4 regions of the Bacillus sp. LQ16 genome follow, and region 3 is predicted to be linked to each of the others. Evidence: predicted binding sites of a transcription regulator. Region 3 holds the regulator's gene; each other region holds the start of a gene.
The links. Region 3 encodes LexA, which represses DNA repair genes until DNA is damaged. Its sites were predicted from a motif close to CGAACATATGTTCG; they were not measured.
Positions count from the first base shown of each region.

Region 1: recN (DNA repair protein RecN) is a predicted target of LexA. The motif match lies at 2,312-2,325, and genes of this name have one in related genera.
Region 2: AC3EMB_RS15250 (Y-family DNA polymerase) is a predicted target of LexA. The motif match lies at 3,902-3,915, and genes of this name have one in related genera.
Region 4: addB (helicase-exonuclease AddAB subunit AddB) is a predicted target of LexA. The motif match lies at 2,135-2,148, and genes of this name have one in related genera.

Region 1 is NZ_CM173491.1:4,080,428-4,085,840, reverse strand. It holds gene dxs (1-deoxy-D-xylulose-5-phosphate synthase) at 1-743, shown strand, start outside; gene AC3EMB_RS20475 (TlyA family RNA methyltransferase) at 747-1,586, shown strand; gene argR (arginine repressor ArgR) at 1,729-2,178, shown strand; gene recN (DNA repair protein RecN) at 2,443-4,182, shown strand; gene spoIVB (SpoIVB peptidase) at 4,301-5,413, shown strand, end outside.
Region 2 is NZ_CM173491.1:3,027,868-3,033,280, forward strand. It holds partial or broken gene AC3EMB_RS15230 (MBL fold metallo-hydrolase) at 1-213, shown strand, start outside; gene sasP (small acid-soluble spore protein, SasP family) at 566-778, opposite strand; gene AC3EMB_RS15240 (zinc-dependent alcohol dehydrogenase) at 1,044-2,177, shown strand; gene AC3EMB_RS15245 (YolD-like family protein) at 2,256-2,597, opposite strand; gene AC3EMB_RS15250 (Y-family DNA polymerase) at 2,594-3,859, opposite strand; gene AC3EMB_RS15255 (serine hydrolase domain-containing protein) at 4,617-5,413, opposite strand, start outside.
Region 3 is NZ_CM173491.1:3,605,670-3,611,082, reverse strand. It holds gene glnA (type I glutamate--ammonia ligase) at 1-48, shown strand, start outside; gene AC3EMB_RS18075 (PadR family transcriptional regulator) at 583-906, shown strand; gene AC3EMB_RS18070 (DUF1700 domain-containing protein) at 899-1,441, shown strand; gene AC3EMB_RS18065 (DUF4097 family beta strand repeat-containing protein) at 1,442-2,245, shown strand; gene lexA (transcriptional repressor LexA) at 2,337-2,957, opposite strand; gene AC3EMB_RS18055 (YneB family resolvase-like protein) at 3,099-3,755, shown strand; gene AC3EMB_RS18050 (DUF896 domain-containing protein) at 3,801-4,040, shown strand; gene AC3EMB_RS18045 (bifunctional metallophosphatase/5'-nucleotidase) at 4,081-5,413, opposite strand, start outside.
Region 4 is NZ_CM173491.1:1,197,728-1,203,140, reverse strand. It holds gene addB (helicase-exonuclease AddAB subunit AddB) at 1-2,109, opposite strand, end outside; gene lepB (signal peptidase I) at 2,226-2,789, opposite strand; gene AC3EMB_RS06050 (TVP38/TMEM64 family protein) at 2,846-3,439, opposite strand; gene AC3EMB_RS06045 (competence protein ComK) at 3,875-4,456, opposite strand; gene AC3EMB_RS06040 (hypothetical protein) at 4,741-4,926, shown strand; gene AC3EMB_RS06035 (hypothetical protein) at 5,274-5,413, shown strand, end outside.

The sequences.
Region 1 (5,413 bases), 470 kb from region 3:
CATTCTTAGCAATTTATTCGACATTTTTACAAAGAGCATATGACCAAGTTGTTCATGATATATGCCGCCAAAATTTAAATGTTTTCATCGGAATAGATCGCTCGGGATTAGTAGGAGCAGATGGTGAAACGCATCAAGGCGTATTTGATATCTCATTCTTACGTCACTTGCCGAATATGGTGCTTATGATGCCGAAAGATGAAAATGAAGGGCAACATTTAGTTTATACGGCGATGCAATATGAAGATGGACCAATCGCATTGCGTTATGCTCGTGGTAATGGACTTGGCGTTCATATGGATGAAGAATTAAAGGCGATTCCAATCGGTACGTGGGAGACGTTAAAAGAGGGTACACAAGCAGCTATTTTAACGTTTGGTACGACAATACCAATGGCAATGGAAGCAGCTGAGCGTCTTGAAAAAGCTGGGGTTTCAGTGAAAGTAGTGAATGCTCGCTTTATTAAACCAATGGATGAAGCATATTTACATGATCTTCTAGGGAAGAATATACCGATTTTAACGATTGAAGAAGCTTGTTTAATCGGTGGTTTTGGAACAGGAGTAGTTGAATTTGCATCTGAAAATGGTTACCATAGTGCATTAGTTGAACGAATGGGTATTCCAGACCGCTTCATAGAGCACGGAAGTGTAACAAAATTATTAGAAGAAATTGGTTTAACGACAGATGCTGTTGTAGACCGTATTCATACAATGATTCCATCAAAACAAAAAAGGGCGTAACAAATGAGCGTAAAAAAAGAAAGAGTAGATGTACTATTAGTAGAGCGAGGACTTATAGAAACGCGTGAGAAAGCAAAGCGCGCCATTATGGCCGGACTCGTATATGCAAATGAGATGAGACTTGATAAGCCAGGAGAGAAAATCTCGCAAGATACTGAGATTACGGTGAAGGGACAAGTTATGCCGTATGTAAGTCGTGGTGGTTATAAACTTGAAAAGGCATTAGAGACATTTCATCTTGATTTACAAGATAAAGTTATGATAGATATTGGTTCATCAACTGGTGGCTTTACAGATTGCGCGCTTCAAAATGGAGCGAAATTATCTTATGCATTAGATGTAGGATACAATCAACTAGCGTGGAAATTACGTCAGGATGAGCGTGTTGTTGTAATGGAACGAACAAACTTCCGTTACGTGACACCAGCAGACTTAGAACGTGGTTTACCTCAATTTGCAAGTATTGATGTTTCATTTATATCATTAAAGCTTATACTGCCAGTTTTAAAAACAATGCTTATGCCTAACGGAGATGTAGCAGCGTTAATTAAACCGCAGTTTGAAGCTGGAAGAGAGCAAGTTGGGAAAAAAGGTATCGTTCGTGATAGAAAAGTACATGAAGCTGTTGTAGAAATGATTGTCGATTTTGCTTTAAAAGAGGGCTATGATGTGGAAGGTTTAACATTCTCACCAATTACGGGTGGGGATGGTAATATTGAATTTTTAATTCATCTGAAATGGCATGGTGAACGTGAGAATGGCGAAAATCATTCTCCGATTTCTATAGAGCAAGTTGTTACAGAAGCACATGACGTTCTAAAACAAAAAGGGAAAGGGGAATAACATATGTTGTTCCTCTTTTTGCTGTAATTGTATAATGATTGTAAAAACAATTGTGTACAAGAAACGAATTATAAGTTAACATAAATAAGTGAAGTATACCAATGTTTAAACTATGGTAAGAGATAGTGTGAGGTGCAAATGTATGAATAAAGGTCAGCGCCATATTAAAATCAGGGAAATTATTGCAAACAAAGAAATTGAAACACAAGATGAATTAGTTGATATTTTACGTAATGAGGGATTTAATGTAACGCAAGCAACAGTATCGCGCGATATTAAAGAACTGCACTTAGTGAAGGTGCCATTACATGATGGGCGCTATAAATATAGCTTGCCAGCAGATCAACGATTTAACCCGTTACAAAAATTAAAACGAAATCTAGTGGATTCATTTGTAAAATTAGACACGGCAGGACATATGCTTGTGCTAAAAACATTGCCTGGTAACGCTCATTCACTTGGAGCACTTATTGATCATTTAGAGTGGGATGAGATCATCGGAACCATCTGTGGTGATGATACTTGCTTAATTATTTGCCGTACACCTGACGATACAGGTGTTGTCTCTGATCGTTTCTTAAATATGTTGTAACAAAAAATCTTGTTTGCTTTCCATCGTAAAGTGGGAAGTGAACAAGATATTTTTATTGGTCAAAAATATGATTTTTCAATTGTAATATAATATTTTGTTTGCATAAAGTTAGAAAATAGATGGATTGACCCGTAAAACAAATGTTTGGTACAATGAAGCGGGTTAGAAGAGTATATACATACAAATATATAGCATGATTATTTGAATGAAGAAATGAGAAAATCCTTTAGTAAGGGATTATTTTATAACGAGGTGAATGGGGCATTGTTATCGGAATTATCGATTAGAAACTTTGCTATTATTGAAGCATTAAATATTTCTTTTCAAAAAGGTTTAACGGTTTTAAGCGGTGAAACAGGGGCCGGAAAATCGATTATTATTGATGCGATTAGTTTACTTGTAGGTGGCCGTGGGTCAGCAGAATTTGTTCGATATGGAACAGAAAAGGCTGAGATTGAAGGGCTGTTTTATGTTGAAGATGATAAGCATCCATGTATTGAAAAGGCAGAAGAGTTAGATATAGAAATAGAAGATGGCATGATTATTTTAAAGCGTGATATTGCTGCGAACGGGAAGAGTGTATGTCGTGTAAATGGGAAGCTTGTTACACTTAGCATATTAAAAGAAATTGGGAAAACACTTGTTGATATTCATGGACAGCATGAAACGCAAGATTTAATGAATGAAGAACGACATCTGTTTATGCTTGATCACTTTGATGGGGATCGAATCGTTAAACAACTAGACATATATCAAAACGTATACGCTGACTATGAAAAATTAAAAAAACAATTGAAATCGTTAAGTGAAAATGAACAACAGATGGCACATCGCTTAGATTTAATTCAATTTCAGCATGAAGAAATTCGCAAAGCTGATTTAAAGATGGATGAAGAAAATGAATTAACTGAGGAACGATTGCAAATTTCTAATTTTGAAAAGATTTATAAAGCATTAGGTGATGCATATCGTTCATTGAGTGCTGACGGACAAGGATTAGATAATGTAAGAAGCGCAATGGGACAAATGGAAAGTATTACACATTTAGATGAAATGTATCAAGAGAATCATGATTCAATTGCAAATAGCTATTACTTATTAGAAGAGGTTGCATATCAACTGAGAGAAAAGCTCGATATGATGGAATATGATCCAAATCGTTTAGATGAAATCGAAACACGTTTGAATGAAATTCGTATGCTAAAGAGAAAATATGGAAATACTGTAGAAGAGATTTTAGCGTATGCAGATAAAATTGAACAAGAAATATTTACAATTGAAAATAAAGACGTTCATATTGAAACGACGAAGAAACAGTTGAAGGAATTAGAAAGTGTTATTCTGAAAGAAGCAACGTTGTTAAGTAATATGCGTCATGAGCTTGCAGAACACCTTACAAATGCAATTCATCAGGAATTAAAAGAATTATATATGGAAAAAACGAAATTTGAAGTGAGAATTATGAAGAGAGAAGGAAATGCAGAAGAGCCCCTTGTGGAAGGTGCACCGGTAAGACTTACGGCAGATGGTTACGATCATGTGGAATTTTATATTTCGACCAACCCAGGAGAGCCGCTAAAACCACTTTCAAAGGTTGCTTCTGGCGGAGAGTTATCTCGTATCATTTTAGCTTTAAAAAGCATTTTTTCTAAGCATCAAGGGGTTGCATCTGTTATTTTTGATGAAGTGGATACGGGTGTAAGTGGCCGGGTCGCACAGGCTATTGCTGAAAAAATTTATCGAGTATCAGTAAACTCGCAAGTACTTTGTATTACGCACTTACCTCAAGTAGCTTCAATGGCAGATTCGCATTTATTTATTCGAAAACAAGTAGCGAATGATCGGACAATTACATCAGTTACTGTTTTAACTATGGAGGATAAAGTAACAGAAATAGCTCGAATGATTTCTGGTGTGGAAATCACAGATTTAACGACGGAGCATGCGAAAGAATTACTTACGCAAGCGCATCATTTTAAACAGACAGCAGAGGCTATCCAGTAATGGATAGCTTTTTTTCTCAAATGATGATTTCTTAATTCTTCCGGTTATAAATAAAGCATTGCAAGGAGAGATTAAAAAGTGAAGCCAAGAGGCTGAATGTGGGGTAGGAGCGAGGAGAGTGAACAAGTTGAAATTAGAAAAATTTCGAAAAATAATAGGTCTTTGTCTCCTTGTTTCTTTAGTTTTTATTGGATGTTTTAAACCGCTTCGAACGTTTATTTCATCACCGAAACAACTTGTTGTTTTTGAAGGACAACAATCAGAAATATCATCATTACCAGTTTTCAAAGCTTCATCCACAAATCGTCATGTATTTACAGTGAGTTCGAATGAACAAAAACAAGGACTTATGGTAAATTCTCATCAAAATGGTGAAGCTGATATGGTATTTCAGCTTGCGGGTTTTCCAGTGAAAAAAGTAAATGTGAAAGTGTTAAAAGATTTTAAAGTGATTCCAGGTGGACAATCAATTGGTGTGAAATTAAATACAAAAGGTGTACTTGTTGTAGGCCATCATTTAATTCAAACTGAAAAAGGTAAAATATCTCCTGGTGAAACAGCAGGTGTACAAATTGGAGATATGATTACTGAAATTAATGGTAAAACCATTGAAAGAATGAGTGATGTAGCACCGTTTATTCATAATAGTGGAGAAACAGGTGAACCGCTTAATCTTGTATTGTTAAGAGATGGAAAATATATTCGCACGAAGCTAACGCCGCAAAAAGACAATGGTGAATCGTCTTATCGAATTGGCTTGTATATCCGCGATTCGGCAGCTGGAATTGGAACAATGACATTTGTTCATCCGGATTCTATGAAATACGGGGCGCTTGGTCATGTTATTTCTGATAATGATACAAAAAAGCCGATTCAAGTCGAAGATGGACAAATTATGCGCTCGACAGTTACATCAATTGAAAGAGGCAGTCATGGGAATCCAGGCGAGAAATTAGCAAGATTTTCACCAGATCGTGAAGTGATTGGCAATATTACAATTAATAGTCCATATGGTATTTTTGGAAAATTAAATACGAATATGAAAAACGGTATAATGGATAAAGCAATGCCTATCGCATTATCTCATCAAGTAAAAGAAGGACCGGCAAAAATATTAACAGTTATTGATCAAGATAAAGTAGAAGCGTTTGATATTGAAGTTGTTAGTACAGTGCAGCAAAAATTCCCAGCTACAAAGGGTATGGTAATAAAGGTAACAGATAAACGTCTA
Region 2 (5,413 bases), 580 kb from region 3:
TTTTGTTACACGATTCAAATCGTCAATATATGCTTTGTTGGAAATCCTGAGACCAATGAATTTGTTTTAGTTGATGCTGGAATACCTAAATGTGCAGCTGAAATTATCTCTATCGCTAAAGATCGATTTGGTACCACTAGTCGCCCAAAAGCAATTATTTTAACTCACGGCCATTTTGATCATGTTGGGGGAATAATTGAACTCATCAAGTATCAAACACTTCTCCGTAATGTAAAGGTTCATTGTGAGGATTTCCACTTAATATACCCATTTTTAAATTCCTACCTTTCGAAAATATCATAATAAATATTGATTTCAATATTGAAATCAAATTTTTAAGTATGCTTTTTCCTGCAAAAGATTTTCTACTATACATGGAAAACACCTTTCCAACACTGCGTGTTTATTGTTTAGGAAAGTAGTTTACAAATAAAAGACTCAAAGATTATGAAAGAAGATTATCAATAATCTTTGAGTGAGGATCTGTTTAATATAAGGGCTTTTATTTTTATGAATACACAAAAGAAATTGATTTACATATTTGCTATATTTTATGCCAATTTACTTAGCGGTTAGCTCTACCACCAAGTTGTTGTTCTGCCATTGCTACTAAACGTTTTGTAATTTCACCACCAACAGATCCGTTTGAACGAGCTGTTGTATCTGCACCAAGTTGTACACCAAACTCTTGTGCAATTTCATATTTCATTTGATCAAGAGCTTGTTCAGCGCCTCGAACTAATAATTCATTACGACTTCCACTATTATTGTTTGCCATATTGTTTCACCTCCGATGTTGTTAATATGCTACAAATTATGAAAAAACAATTATCCTTTTTATGGTAAATGTATTATGGATAAAAATTGATTTTTTTCTTAAAGTAGGGCAAAACATATAAGAAAGAATAACTGATATAACATACTTTCATAACAACACTATGTATACTTTCTAATTCCCTTCAGTAAATAAAAGAAAGATTTCTATTTCACCAAGAGATTAAATAAAATTATGTTTTGAGACATAATTCAAAAGGAGATATGAGATGAAAGCTGTAACCTATCAAGGACCAAACCAAGTACAGGTTAAACAAGTGGATGATGCAAAATTAGAAAAAAAAGATGATATTATTGTAAGAATTACTTCAACCGCTATTTGTGGTTCTGATTTACATTTATATCAAGGCAACATGCCCTTACCTCAAGGATACATTATCGGCCATGAACCAATGGGAATCGTTGAAGAAGTCGGGCCAGATGTCACTAGAGTGAAAAAAGGCGATCGTGTTGTCATCCCCTTCAACGTTTCTTGTGGACATTGTTTCTATTGCCAACATGAAATGGAAAGTCAATGTGATAACTCAAACCCTCATTACGATTCTGGTGGATACTTTGGTTATACAGAGAAATTTGGTAATCATCCAGGAGGACAAGCAGAATATTTAAAAGTTCCATTTGGTAATTTCACTCCATTTGTTATACCGGAATCATGCGAACTTGAAGATGAATCCCTATTATTTTTATCAGATGTTTTACCAACAGCTTATTGGAGTGTAATAAACTCAGGCGTTAAGCCAGGTGATACTGTTATCGTCCTTGGTTGTGGACCTGTTGGATTAATGACACAAAAATTTGCTTGGATGCAAGGTGCTAAACGTGTAATTGCAGTGGATTACTTAGATTATCGGATGAATTATGCAAAAAAGATTAACAATGTTGAGGTATTTGAGTTTACAAAATTCCCCGATATGGGAGAACATTTAAAGGAAATTACACATGGTGGTGCTGATGTAGTTATTGATTGTGTGGGGATGGATGGAAAAAAATCGCCTCTAGAATTTCTGGAACAAAAATTAAAATTACAAGGTGGAACTCTCGGTCCTATTCAAATCGCTACGAAAGCCGTAAGAAAATATGGAACGGTTCAAATGACCGGCGTTTATGGTGGCAATTATAACGCCTTTCCACTCGGGGCATTTTGGGTTAGAAATATTAATCTTAAAATGGGACAAGCACCTGTCATTCATTTTATGCCGGAACTATTTGAAAAAATAACAAATAAAGAATTTGATCCAAAAGAGATTATTACACACAAAATTCCCCTTGAAGAAGCGAGCTACGGTTATCAGATTTTTAATAATCGTGAAGATGATTGTATTAAAGTTATTTTAAAACCTTGAAAATTGTTATGTGACTGAACCTTTTATTTTTCTATGCAGTAGACTGCTAAAAATAAACCTACTGCATAGAAAAGTATTCTAATCAACCTCAATTACATCACCAAACTTTAACATTCTTTGATTATGAAAAGCATCGGTACAAGTAATCGTCTCCATTAATGGATTAATATCCACTACTGTTATGTAATTTTTATATAAATAACCATCTTTATAATATGTAAGTAAAACCTCTTCCTCACCTAAAAATGAAGTTAATAGCTTATTTTCAATCATTTCTTTTGCATCTTGTGTTACAATTGGACGCGAGGCTTTCGTTTGCTCCTTTATCATTTCTTTAATAACTGCGAACTGCTCCGGCATACTGGCAAACGGTTGCCACTTTACCATACCTCTTCCTTTTGGCATATTAGCATTCTTCACGATTTGTGCCCTCCTAATAATGTGTTTCTATATCTTGCTGTTGCGACGCTTGTGTAAGAAATCCCACGTAAAATACTGTTCTTACCAAATCGTGTTCGAATTTCGTCCATAACTTTCGTTAATCGTATTTCTTTTTCTCTTTGTATAATGTTATCGAAAAGCGAAATTTGCTCTTCCCCTTCATTAATAAGGTTTGTTAATGAAACACTTACTGATCGAATCGGCTCTCCTGTATGGCGCTCATATAAAAAATATGTACAAACATTATAAATATCCATCGTTAAGTTTGTTGCTCTATTTAACGTATGTGCCTTTTTTATTCCCCCACCGTATTTCTTGCTATATCCAACTGAAAAATGAATTGTTTGCGCGCATTTCTTTTCTCGTCTCAGCCTATAACAAACCTCTTCTATATGCTCTAATAAAATAACTATGAACTCTTCTACCGAATAATCACGCAATAATATTTGGCTTTTCGCTATAGATGTTGTCGCTGGAACGTATTTTTCTGCTATTCTACTAAAATCAATTCCGTTACTATGTAGATGTAATTCTTCTCCTATTACACCGAATGATTGCTTTAAATATTTCAAAGGATACTGAGCTAATTCTCCAATGGTATGTATACCTTTTCGATTCAATTTCATTTCTGTTTTATACGATATACCCCAAAATTTACTGAGCGGTCTAATACTCCATAACTTCTCGGGTATATCGTCATACGTCCACTGCGCTATTCCATCCCTATTCTTTTTCGCTTCCACATCCATCGCTACTTTACTTAATAATAAATTAGGCCCAATACCAATCGTACTTTCAATCCTTGTACGTTCATATATTTCTCGCTTAAACTTTAATGCGAATTCGCGCGGATTACTGGCAAACAAATGAATACTTGCAGTCATATCCATAAAAAATTCATCGATACTATATTGATGAAAATCTTCCGGTGCGACATACTGCAAAGCCAAACCCGTTATGAAAGTTGAACATTTCATATACGTATGCATAATTGGATTCACAATAATAATATCTGGTCGCTTCGGTATTTCGTACAAACGAGCCATCTTCTTTATTCCTAACGCTTTTAATGGCGGTGTTGCTGCTAATACAATTGATCCGCTCTGATTCACATCCCCTACGACAGCCAATTTTGTATATCTTGGATCAAGTCCTTTTTTAATACATGATACGCTTGCATAAAAGCTACGAAGGTCTACACAAAGAATAATACGATTCGGTAAAAGAGAATAATCATACAAGGTTATCACTCCTAACAAAAGAACATTTGTTCTTATTATATACGAACTAATGTTCTTTTTAAAGGTATTTCTATGAAAATTTTGGTTAAAATGACCGGGCTTTAAAAATCTAAAAACACTTAAGAGCCCTACAATATTCAAATACTGTTTTCACCATTAGGAGATGACACTGTATTTAGTTCTAAAAAATCTCACTCAATGCATACTACATATAATTAAGAATGATATTTACGCGCTATCAATCACGGTTGGAAAAACTCTGTATACAAAACAGCTAGAATTTCAAGTAACTGATGAACATAAAAAATACTAAAATTCATTTCAGCTTTCATGTCTCTAATTCATATATTCTTCTAAATTTATTTTCAGCAAAATCTCCTATAGCACCTGTGCCAAGATTCATCTGCATAACTAGTTACATTCTCCTTTTTGCTATTATTAATAGCTTAGTAATAAAAGCTGTTAAACAGCAAAGGTGCGAAGTCTTAAATTAGACTTCGCACCTTATACAAATTTATAATCAGTGACGATACAAACACAAATGCAATAATATATACATAATAATCACTCATTATATCTGTTACTTCTTTAATCGGCTAGAGAGAATACAATATATAAACCAATCCTTTTACTTAGCCATCTCTCATGATTGGTTTGATTATTCCTAGATACTTAACGCCTTCTATACTCATTTCAAGCGGTAATCCATTCCGATTGAAATTACAAATGACAAAATTTTTCTGTTTTTCCTTTTTGCCTACTTGCTAAATTCAGCAATTAAAACGTTTTTAAAAGACTCTGGATTATTAATGTTAAAACTGTTCGAATTGATAGCAAGTGTATGTTTGCCTCCAAGTGTTCCACCAGCAAAAGTGGAAAACCCTAGAACGCCACCTCTGTGTCCCCATACCGAGACACCGTTCGGAAGCTTAATTTCAAGGATTCCAAGACCATATCCGGTTCCCTCTCTATTTGTAGGAACTGTAGTAAGCATTTGTTTTAACTGCTGTTCCTTCAGTAATTTACCACCTAGTAAGTAAGAGAAGAATTTGTTTAAATCATCAGCAGTAGAAATCATATCTCCATCTGAGCTACCTGGGTTAATATAAGTAACGTCTTTTAGCTCACTCGCTCCGTCTAGTTGCAAATAGCCACGGGCATGCTTGGTGCCTGGAATCACACTTGAATTACCAGGTAGAAATGTATTTGACAAATCAAGCGGTTCAATAATTCGGTTTTCAACCTCTTCCGCATAACTGTTGCCAGTTACTTTTTCAATAAGAATCCCCAGTAATACGTAACCTGTGTTTGAATAAGACCAACCCTTTCCTGGTGCAAAATCTGGGGGAAGAGAAATCCCCATTTTGACGAATTCTTCAGCCGTATACGATTTTTTTGTATCCATAATATCGAAGTCTTTTGAATTTATATAATCAGCAATACCACTTGTATGATTCAATATTTGCCGGATAGTAATCTGGTTACCATCATATCCGTTTCCTTGAATAACACCAGGTAACCATTTTTCAATGGAGTCGTCTAGATTCAAACGGT
Region 3 (5,413 bases):
ACACAAGTTCACCAATGGGAACGCGATCAATATATGTCTCTTTACTAAGAGGCTTGAACCCTTGATACAACTCGTATCAAGGGTTTTTTAATTCCCTATTATTACAATTTTATATGGTTGCAAAATGAAAAACAGCCACATAAAAGCCTTGATACTACGGTATCAGGGCTTTTTTAGTGAAGTTATTGGATATGTTAACTACTAGATAATGGATTGTTTTTGGTTATTTTGAATCATGTTACTAAGAAAATCTTTTCAAAAGAATTGATCTTATCTTTTTTAATCACTTGTGCTAAAACTTAATAATTCTTTACTGCCTTGTACAACGCGAGCGATGATTTTTATGTCCTCATCTGCAAGGCTATAAGTTTGTGGCTTGTGAATCAGATTATTACTCAATGATATTAACGTAATGATGCTCAGTTATAACACAGTCTTATTCAGAATTTCGTTAGTTCATTTTCTAAATTTAGGGAATAAATATAGCTTAGTACCTTGCAATAAATAATACTAAGTGGTATATTATGGATAAAACAGGTACCGTGTATTGAACAGTACTAAGATAGGAAAGGAGGATAACACTTGAACGTTCAGTTTAAAAAAGGTGTGCTTGAACTTTGTGTATTAGCACTTGTAAAACGTAAAGATAGTTACGGTTATGAACTTGTTCAGCAAATTTCTAATAAATTTTTAATATCGGAAGGGTCAGTATATCCTTTGTTACGTCGTTTGACGAAAGAAGGGTATTTTCAAACGTATTTAAAGGAATCTACAGAAGGGCCACCTCGTAAATATTATCAATTAACAGAGCAAGGGGAGACGCAATTTCATTTGTTGGTAACAGAATGGCGTGATTTTGCGAAAGGGGTACAAGAAATTATTGAAGGGGTGGAATGGGATGAGTAAAGAAGGGTTTCTTAAAGAATTATCAAGTTATCTTAGAAAGTTACCAGAGGAAGAGAGGCAAGATATTTTATTGGATTATGAAGAGCACTTTCAGTTTGGACTAGAAGAGGGGAAAACTGAATCAGAAATAATTCAGGGCCTTGGTTCTCCGAAAGTAATCGCAAAAGAGTTACTTGCGATGTATCGCTTCGATGAAATGAAAAAAAATCCATCGACTTCAAATGTGACAAGAGCTGTTATGGCAGCGATTGGACTTAGTTTGTTTAATTTTATTATTGTGTTAGGCCCGTTAGTCGCAATTGTTGCTTTTATATTTTCTTTTTGGATTGGTGGTATTGCTAGTGTAGTAACACCATTTTTCGTTATTGGAAAAGTATTTATGGGTACTTTTATATGGTTGGATCTTTTCGTTAGTATAACGTTTGTTGGAGTAGGTTTATTGTTGTGTATTATCGCTTTTTATAGTACAAAGTGGTTTAAGAGATTGTGTGTACGATATGTAATATGGAACTTCAAAATGATAAAAGGAGAGTAAATGATGAAAAAACTATTTTTAATCGCTATCGCTTGTATCATTATTGGAGTAATAGGAATTTCCCAAACATATGAAAAAGCAGTACAAACTGCTGAAAAAGGCGATAAAGAAGATGTAATTAAAAACGAAACATTAAAAAATATAGAAGTTAAGTTAGATGCCGGAGATATTGTTATCCAAAAATCTCCTGATTCTTCTTTTTATGTAAAGCAATCAGGAGATGTACGTAAACAAGAGATTCGTATTGCAGAAGATGGTGACACATTAAAAATTATTGGGGAAAGAGAAAAAGGTGCTTCATTTGATTTTTCTTTTTATGATTTTAGGTTTCAAACGTCTAAATTGACTCTCCTTGTGCCCGAACGCTCTTATCAAGATGTAAAAGTAAATTCATCTGCTGGACAAATCGAAATGAGTGATGTGAAAAGTGATAGCGTAAGTGTTAGAACACTTGCTGGAGAAGTAGAGTTGAAACAAGTAACGGCTAAGAATGTGGAGGGATCGACAAAAGCTGGTGAGGTGAACTTTAAGAAGGTATTAGGGAAAGTGACCGCAAAAACAACAAGTGGGGAAATAAATATTCAAGATCATGATTCCAAGTATAATCTAGAAGCAAGTTCAACTGCGGGAGATATAGATATTACTTTATCGGAAAAACCACAAGATGCGGTAATTACTGGGCAAAGTGCTGCCGGAGATGTAACAATTTTTAATGAAGAAAATAATAACGTAACAATTGGCAATGGTAGTAAAAAGATTAGCGGTAAAACGGCTGCGGGAGATGTGACGATTGAAACTCGTTAATAAGAAATAGAATGTATGGAAATCTATCAAAATACAAAAAAGAAGATAATTACCGTATATAAATAAGGTAATTATCTTCTTTTTATTATTTTTAATGTAAATCACGATATACGCCAATTACTTTCCCGATAACTGACACTTGTTTTAAAATGATAGGTTCTAATGAAGAGTTTTCTGGTTGTAGACGGAAATGGTCTTTTTCTTTATAGAAACGTTTAACAGTTGCTTCGTTATCTTCTGTTAAAGCGACTACAATTTCACCATTATATGCAGACTGTTGTTGGCGAACAACAACTAAATCTCCATCGAAAATACCAGCTTCAATCATACTATCTCCAGAAATACGTAACATGAACACTTGGTCTGCTCCAGCAACAATACTAGCTGGAAGTGGGAAATGTTCCTCTACGCTTTCGACCGCTGTAATTGGTAAACCGGCAGTAACTTTTCCGACAATTGGAACTTGAATAACAGATTGTGTTTCCGTATCCATTCGGTCTTCACCTAAAATTTCAATGGCACGTGGTTTTGTTGGATCGCGTCGAATGTATCCTTTTTCTTCTAATCGTGATAAATGTCCGTGCACTGTAGAACTAGAAGCGAGGCCGACTGCTTGACCAATTTCACGTACGGAAGGTGGATATCCTTTTTCTTGTACTTTTAGCTTAATAAAGTCGAGAATGTCTTGCTGGCGTTTCGTTAACTTTTCCATGTTTTCTAACACCTCGTTTTCTTTCATTTTTCTTATTAATAAGTATAACATGTGAAAAAACATTCTACAAACATAAGTTCGAACAAATGGCGGATTTATGTTACACTATAGGGAAATAATAGGGAGAAAGAGGGGTTCAAAATGAATGCAATTATTTATGCACGTGTGAGTACAACGAAAGAAGCGCAAGAAACATCATTATTACGTCAAAAAGATGAATTATTGCATTTAGCTGAGCGCTATCAAATGAATGTTACTAAGGTGATTGAAGAGCAGGCTAGTGGATATACAATTGAACGTGACGGTATATTAGAGGTGCTGGATACAATTCGAGACGAACAAATTGATGTGTTACTTATACAAGATGAAACGCGCCTTGGTAGAGGAAATGCGAAGATCGCATTAATGCATTGTTTACATAAAGAAGGCATAAAAGTATATACGCATACACATAATGGTGAATTACAATTGTCGGATTCTGATTCGATGGTATTAGATATTATTGGTATTGTTGAAGAATATCAAAGAAAGATTCATAATTTGAAAATTAAACGAGGTATGCAACGTGCAGTAGAAAAAGGTTATCGTCCAGAAAATAATTTAAAAAATCGTCATTTAAGTGTAGGAAGAGAGAAAAAAGAAGTGCCAATTGAGGAAATTGTACGTTTGCGAAAAAGTGAACTCACGTTTGAAGAAATTGCAGCAACATTACGTGGATTTGGTCATAATGTTTCAAAGGCGACTGTACATCGTAGATATGTAGAGTATACGAAGCAATTGCTTGATAAAGAAGAGTAACTATTGTATGATAATAATCAGTTTTGATTAGAAGGGGGATTCGAGATGATTAATCACGAACTCGTTGAACGCATTAACTTCTTAGCGAAAAAAGCAAAAGCTGAAGGTTTAACTGAAGAAGAGCAACGTGAGCGTCAATCGCTACGTGAACAATATTTAAAAGGATTTCGTCAAAATATGTTAAACGAACTTAAAGGAATTAAAGTTGTTAACGAAGAAGGTACAGATGTCACACCGACGAAATTAAAAGCTTTAAAAAAGCAAGATAATGCAAAATTAAATTAAAAGATGGGCGAAGCCCATCTTTTTTTATTTGTAAAAATCGTTATTTAATAACTTTCCAGTTGTTATTAACTGTTGCTTCTATCGTTTTATGTTCCAATATATAATTAGCGATAAGTTCAGACATATCTGTGGGTATATCTTTTACTACCGGTTTGTTTTGAAACATAAAGAAATTTCCCCCGCCACTTGCACGATAATTATTCATTACAACTTCATATTCTTCATTCATATTAAGAGGAGCACTGTTATGCTGTAAAGATTCTACTCTTTCACCAATTGGTTTTGAAATGTTTAATACATATGAAATCCCTTCCCACATATCATAATTATAATGTTGTGGTTTTGGTTCTATGTAGGTAGGACTTACGATGATGGATCCATCTGTTTTTAATGTGAAATAAGAAGCAGAGAGTTCAAGAGCGGCTTTTATATCAGCTCCAGTTATTCTAATTACTTTTAATGTGTTTGGATAAATATAATTAGAAACGATGTCACGCATTGTTACATGTTCCGGGAAACCTGGAGATGTATTATGGAACAAACTTGTACAAGAAATTGATACCTTAGCTATATCCATCTGTATTTTATTTATGAATTCGATAAAAGGATGATCGTGCAAACGAGTTTGCATAGCATCTGAAATTTGCATGTCCCCCTGAATGATTCCAATAGGTTGATCAAGCCACTTTTGTGTTTTCTCTTCGTAATCGGCTACCAATGAAAGTACATCTTGGTCCGCTTCAATTCCTTGTACAGATAATAATTCAGAAGAGCTCTCTTTTTTTACCCATTTACGTTTCGCTTTTTCGAATGTTACTTTTACTTTGCCGACTGAGTGTCCATTGCATCCGGTCTGTAAAATTGTTACACCGTTAGCCATTGTGTGAGAAATTTCTCGGTGTTGATGACCTGTTAGTAAAAGATCTATGCCTTCAATTTCATGGCACATTGCATATCCTTGGTTTTCACCTGTTAACACTTCAGTAGGTTCCCCGGTTTGTAAATCTTTTTCAAATCCACCGTGATAGGCTACGACTAATAAATCGGGTTTCTCATGTTCGCGAATATAAGAAACCCATTTTTTTGTAGTCTTTAATGCATCTTCAAATAGTAAATCTTTAATGTGATGGGCCTGTTCCCAATTTGGGATGTAATGTGTTGTTACCCCTAAAATAGCGATTTTTATATTGGATTCAATCTGTTTGATTAAATAAGGTTTTCCGAAATAAGGTTTGTTTATGTTTTTATCTAATATGTTTGCTGATAGGTACGGGAAGTTCGCAGTAGTCACAGCATTATTTAATATATTCATCCCGTAATTAAATTCATGATTGCCGATAATTGCAGCGTCATATTGTAAGTAATTCGCTAAT
Region 4 (5,413 bases), 2.4 Mb from region 3:
ATTCGTAATAAATGAATCTTTCACATTAGGGAACATTCTTTTTATTTTCTTAATAAAGCTAGACGCAAGTAACGTCTTTCCTTCTTCATCTGCAAGCGGGCATGAAATGTATAACTTCTCAGATGCTCTCGTTACCATTTGATACATAACGAACTGTTCTTCTAACAAAGTTTGTCTCGTCGTTGGTGCTAATTCAATCCCTGCCGCACCAAGAACTTCTCTTTCCTCATCAGAAAGCATACCTTCATCCATAGGTGCTGCTGGAATGACACCCTCATTTACACCTATAATAAACGTTGCTCTCACATCAGATAATCTGGAGTGATCAATATTAGCAATTAACACTTGGTCTAATGAAGGCGGAATGTTAGCAAATTGAAGTGCCTCAAGACCTGTCGACATAACGTCAGTAAACATAGAAAGAGACATTTTCTCTTCCCCAAGCATCTCTACAAATGTATCAAGAAGGCTCATTACTTCTTCCCATACTTGTTCATGATCTGTCGCAAATAAGAAATCTCCACTTTCTTCTGCACGTATACGTAATTCTTCTAGTTTCTTCGGAACATCCAGTTCTTCTAAAAACAAGTAAACTGCTTCACACATTTGCATAACTGTTCCTGCACGCTTTAACCTTTTTTGCATGCGAATAACAGGTGTTCTTACAACGTCACGTAGCCTATTTATTTTCTCTTCCATTTCACGTTCACTGTCTGTAATCATCCCGTTCGTATCATCAAGAGAACGATAACGGCGATACATCCATGGATCTTCAGCAGTCCATCTCTTTCCTTGTACACCGTACGCTAAACAGTAATTTTCAAATTCATCCATTTCTTCACGCATCGCTTCTTTTCTTACGTCTAATGGATATAAAAGCTCTGTTTTCACGCAACGGAACACCGCATCATAACGCCAATTCCCACTAATAATCTCGAGTGCAGAACGAATACATTCTACCAATGGGTGGTGTGACATCGGGCGCTTTTCATCGATGAAGTGCGGGATATTGTAATCTGTAAATAACGTTCGCATCACATCGTAATAACTTTCCCCATTACGAAGAAGCACTGCAATATCTCGGTAACGATATTTTTCGTCCGCAACAAGTTTACGAATTTCACGAGCAACACCTTCTACCTCCGCTCGTAAATTCGCAGCTGTACTAATCGTTACACTCGCTTCACCGTTAAATTTTTCATTCGGACGCGCTTCATAATGAGCTTCTAAATGCGCTAATGCTGGAGAATGAAAACGCGGCTGTTCCATAAGTGGAATTGTTTTTTCAATTTCTATTTTCTCTTCACGCGCTACTTGTTTTATTTTTTCATACGTTAACGTCGTTTCATAAAATAAATCGAGTTCATTTACTGGCTGTGCTAACGTTTTTTCATCTATCGTTAACGTGATCGTAACTCTCGCTCCGCAAATCATAAGCTGTCTTACAATCTCTAACTCTTGCGGGGAGAATGAATGAAATCCATCTATATAAATTTCCGCACCATTTACATATTCAGACTGCGGAAGCTTTTCCACTAGCAATTGCAGGTAGTCTTCTGAATCTAAGTATTTTCCAATTAAAGCACGTTCAAAATCATCGTATAGTAACTGTAAATCATACACTTTATTCGCTAGTAACTTTTGTTCGGCACTGCTACTATGCGCATCTAATTGTTGCCACATTTCATATACGTTAGATGGCGTTACATTGTAACGTTTAAACTCTGCAATCATACTGCCAAGATGTTCAAAGAAACCATTTTGCTCCGCTGCTTTTTGGAACACCGATAATCCATCTTTACGAGACTCTACAATTTTACGGAGTAACATATGTACACCAGCTTCATCAATATGAAGACGACTCGCTCCGCCAACTTCTTGCAGCACCTTCCACGCTAATCGTGAAAAACTAAAAACTTGTGCCCGAATAGAACCTCTTACATCCTCACTTCCAATTAACGCCTGCTGCGTCTGGAATGTCATCTGTTCTGGCACAAGATATAATATTGTTTTCCCTCTCGGGCGCTGTTTTAACTCTTCTTGCACTTCACGTAAACAAAGTGTACTTTTTCCACTTCCCGCTCTACCAATCACAAATCGAAGTGACATGTAACCCCACCTTTCACTTACATAACGAACGTTAGTTTGCTACTATAATTGTATTATAGTACACGAAAAAAGACAAACTGAGTTGTTTGTCTTTTCTATACTTCTACTTCATTATATCAACCTTTTGAAAAATTCGTTTGTACCTCTTGAATTGGCCAATATCGCAAATCAACTTTACCGACGACTGTATCAGCTTTTACAAAGCCAAAGTGTCTACTATCCCAGCTCCCGAGCCGGTTATCACCTACTACAAAAATAAACCCGGGTGGCACCAGCTTTTCTTTCGTTAACTCTTCTAATGTAAAGTCGCCTGTTAGTTGCCTTCCATTTATCTCTTTCTTATACTTCTCTAGATACGGCTCATCAATAAATTGTCCATTTATATATAACTTATCATGCTTATATTCAATATGATCTCCAGGTAAACCGATAATTCGCTTTACATAGTCCTCTTTTTTATTCGCATGAAACACCACAACGTCAAATCTGTTCAAGTCCCCAACTTGATAACTCACCTTATTTACAACTAGCATATTGCCATCTTGCAATGTCGGCATCATTGACTTCCCCTCTACAACATACGTTGAAAAGAAAAACGTTCGAAAAAATACAGCTAATAATACACCAATTAAAATTGTTCGTATCCACTCTATGCCTTCTTTTTTCAAAGTTTTCTTCATCTGCTTCTCCCCTTATCCTTTAATACTGAAGCTTTCCTTTACAAAGAAGACTATTCTTAATGTAGTTCTAATTTTACTTCAATTTTCTTACCGACATACCATAAAATAAAAATACCAATCGCTACAATGACTGATTTCACCGGATTATGGATAAATGACATTAAATCATGACCGATATACGTTAAAATAAAAATCATCACAAGTTTTCCGAATGCTAACGCTAGTCCAAACTGTTTTACACTAATTCGGGATAAACCAGCGACAACATTTATTAGCGCTGACGGTGTAAACGGAAAACAAAATATAACAAAAATCGGTGCGAATCCTTTCCTTTCAATCCACCCCATTGCTTTTCGTACTCTCTCATGCTTATTTACAAACGAAAAGAAACGGCTGCGGCCAAAATGGCGGATGATGAAAAAGACAAGTAATGCACCCATTACTGATCCAATCCATGAATAAAGAAAACCGAGCCAAAAGCCAAATGCAACAGCATTCGCCAGTACAAATACGATAAGCGGTAATGCTGGAATCAACGCCTCTATCATCGGTAAACCAATACCAAGAAGTGGTCCGAACGCTTTATAACTCTCAACAATATGATCCATATTTTCTGGTGAAAAATACTCTTTGATTGTCTGAAAATCCATTCTACACTTTACCCCTTTACTCTAAATACTATCCCTACTGTATCATCGCTTATATGAAAGAGGAAATGGTAGATACGACATATGGAGATGCATTTATTAAAGTTTCCATATCTTTCATAAGAATTCCTTCATTATTTAGCTATGATAATCTATCAATATTCGACAGGACATGTCGTTCGTTTTGTTATTTAGATGGTTTTCCGATTTTTATCGGTAAATGAAATTACACTGGTGATTTTCTAAATATAACAATTACAACTCGGTTTTTCTAATATATCGCCTTACCTACAAAGACTGATAAGGTGAAACTTTAATCAGTGGGGATTTTGTTGATCCCCCGCTTAACTTCTTTGCTTTCGCTGAATTTTGAGGCGGGGGTCTTACTGCCCACAAATAACAGGATAAACAAAAAAGAATGGGGATTCCCCCATCCTTTCACACTTCGCCTTCCTTCACAAAATACACACTCTCATAAGCGGGTCTTAATGTTGATTCCTCTTTTTTATCAACCTCTTTAAAACAAGGATTCCCTTGTTTTTTCCTACGATCTTCATATTCAGTACGTAATTTCGCTGTACGATTTTGTTGATTTTCAAAACTAGTTTTTGATATCTCTAATTTCACAGCAAAGCCATTTATAAATCTAATAATAAGATTTCCATCTTTTAATTCTTTATTACTTTCAATATAAAAATGAGACAACCAAGCGCACTCTTTTCTAGAGTAAGAATAGGTAGGGAAAAAATAAAGTTGATCTGCTGGACTAATCGCAATCGGTGCTTTATGTGTAATATGAGTTAACTCTTTCGTTCCTTCTTTTCTGCCTAAGAAACTAGAGCCATGCTTGCGGCAACTTCTTTCTATAATATCTAGAGGTTTTTGAAATACGAAAAAAGAATCATTCATTTCAACGACTCGCGTAACAATTTTCTTTTCACTTAGAATAACAGGAAGTAAGGCCATCGTATTTTTCGTTACAACATAATTTTCGACATAGCGTTCCACTTTACTTTCCATACTCCATTATCTCCTTTTTTCCATTTATATTAGCAGCTGCATATATAATTTTAGCATCTATGAAAAGGAAATAGCTTACAAGTTCCGCTTTTTTACATTTTCTTATCATTTATCAAACATTTGTTAAATGATAAAATCACGATATAGTAATGATTTAATTTTAAAGTTATAAAAACAGCATTTATAATACCTATAAATATTTATTATCCCTTCCTATTTTCACATCATGAAAACAATTAACTTTGCTATAATTAAAATATAAATCCAATATATGGAGGGCCACTATGGAAGAAAAAGAAATCCAACCATCAATTCAAATGAAAAATAGTAGCGTCATTATCGTGAAAAACTCAGCTAGTATTATATTTGGTTTATTCTTCATTCTGCTATTCTTTGCTAAACCGTTTCGTAAATCAAAATGTCCAGAATGTAAAAAACGTGAGAAGAAAAAATCAGGGCAAGAACAATAAAAGGCCTTCCTTTATGGAATGCCTTTTTACATTTGTAGTATCATTTTATTTATTCTTCTTCACCCTAAAAAAAACTATATTTTCTTCCAAGGTTCTCTACATCTTTTTTGATTTGTAATATGATCCTTATCTAAAACATGAGAAAAAGTATTTGTACTTGTTACTCGCTTTTAATTTTTATTAAACACTTCAAATTTGTACACCTTTATCCATCACTAACAATTCGTTAATTAGTTAACTTTATAATATAAGTTTTGTATATAATGTCATTCAAAAACACAATATATATAAGTGGCTATTTATAATTACATTGCTTTTTATCGAATTCCAAAAAGGAGCTGTATACTATGGACAAAGAAAATCTATTAAGCCAGCAGGTTAATAGCATCCCCTCAGATGCTCTGAATACCCCTAGTAAGGAACAAGAACAACTGTTAGAAACATCATCTCAAAACGTACAAAATTCCAACAACAACACTAACAAAAA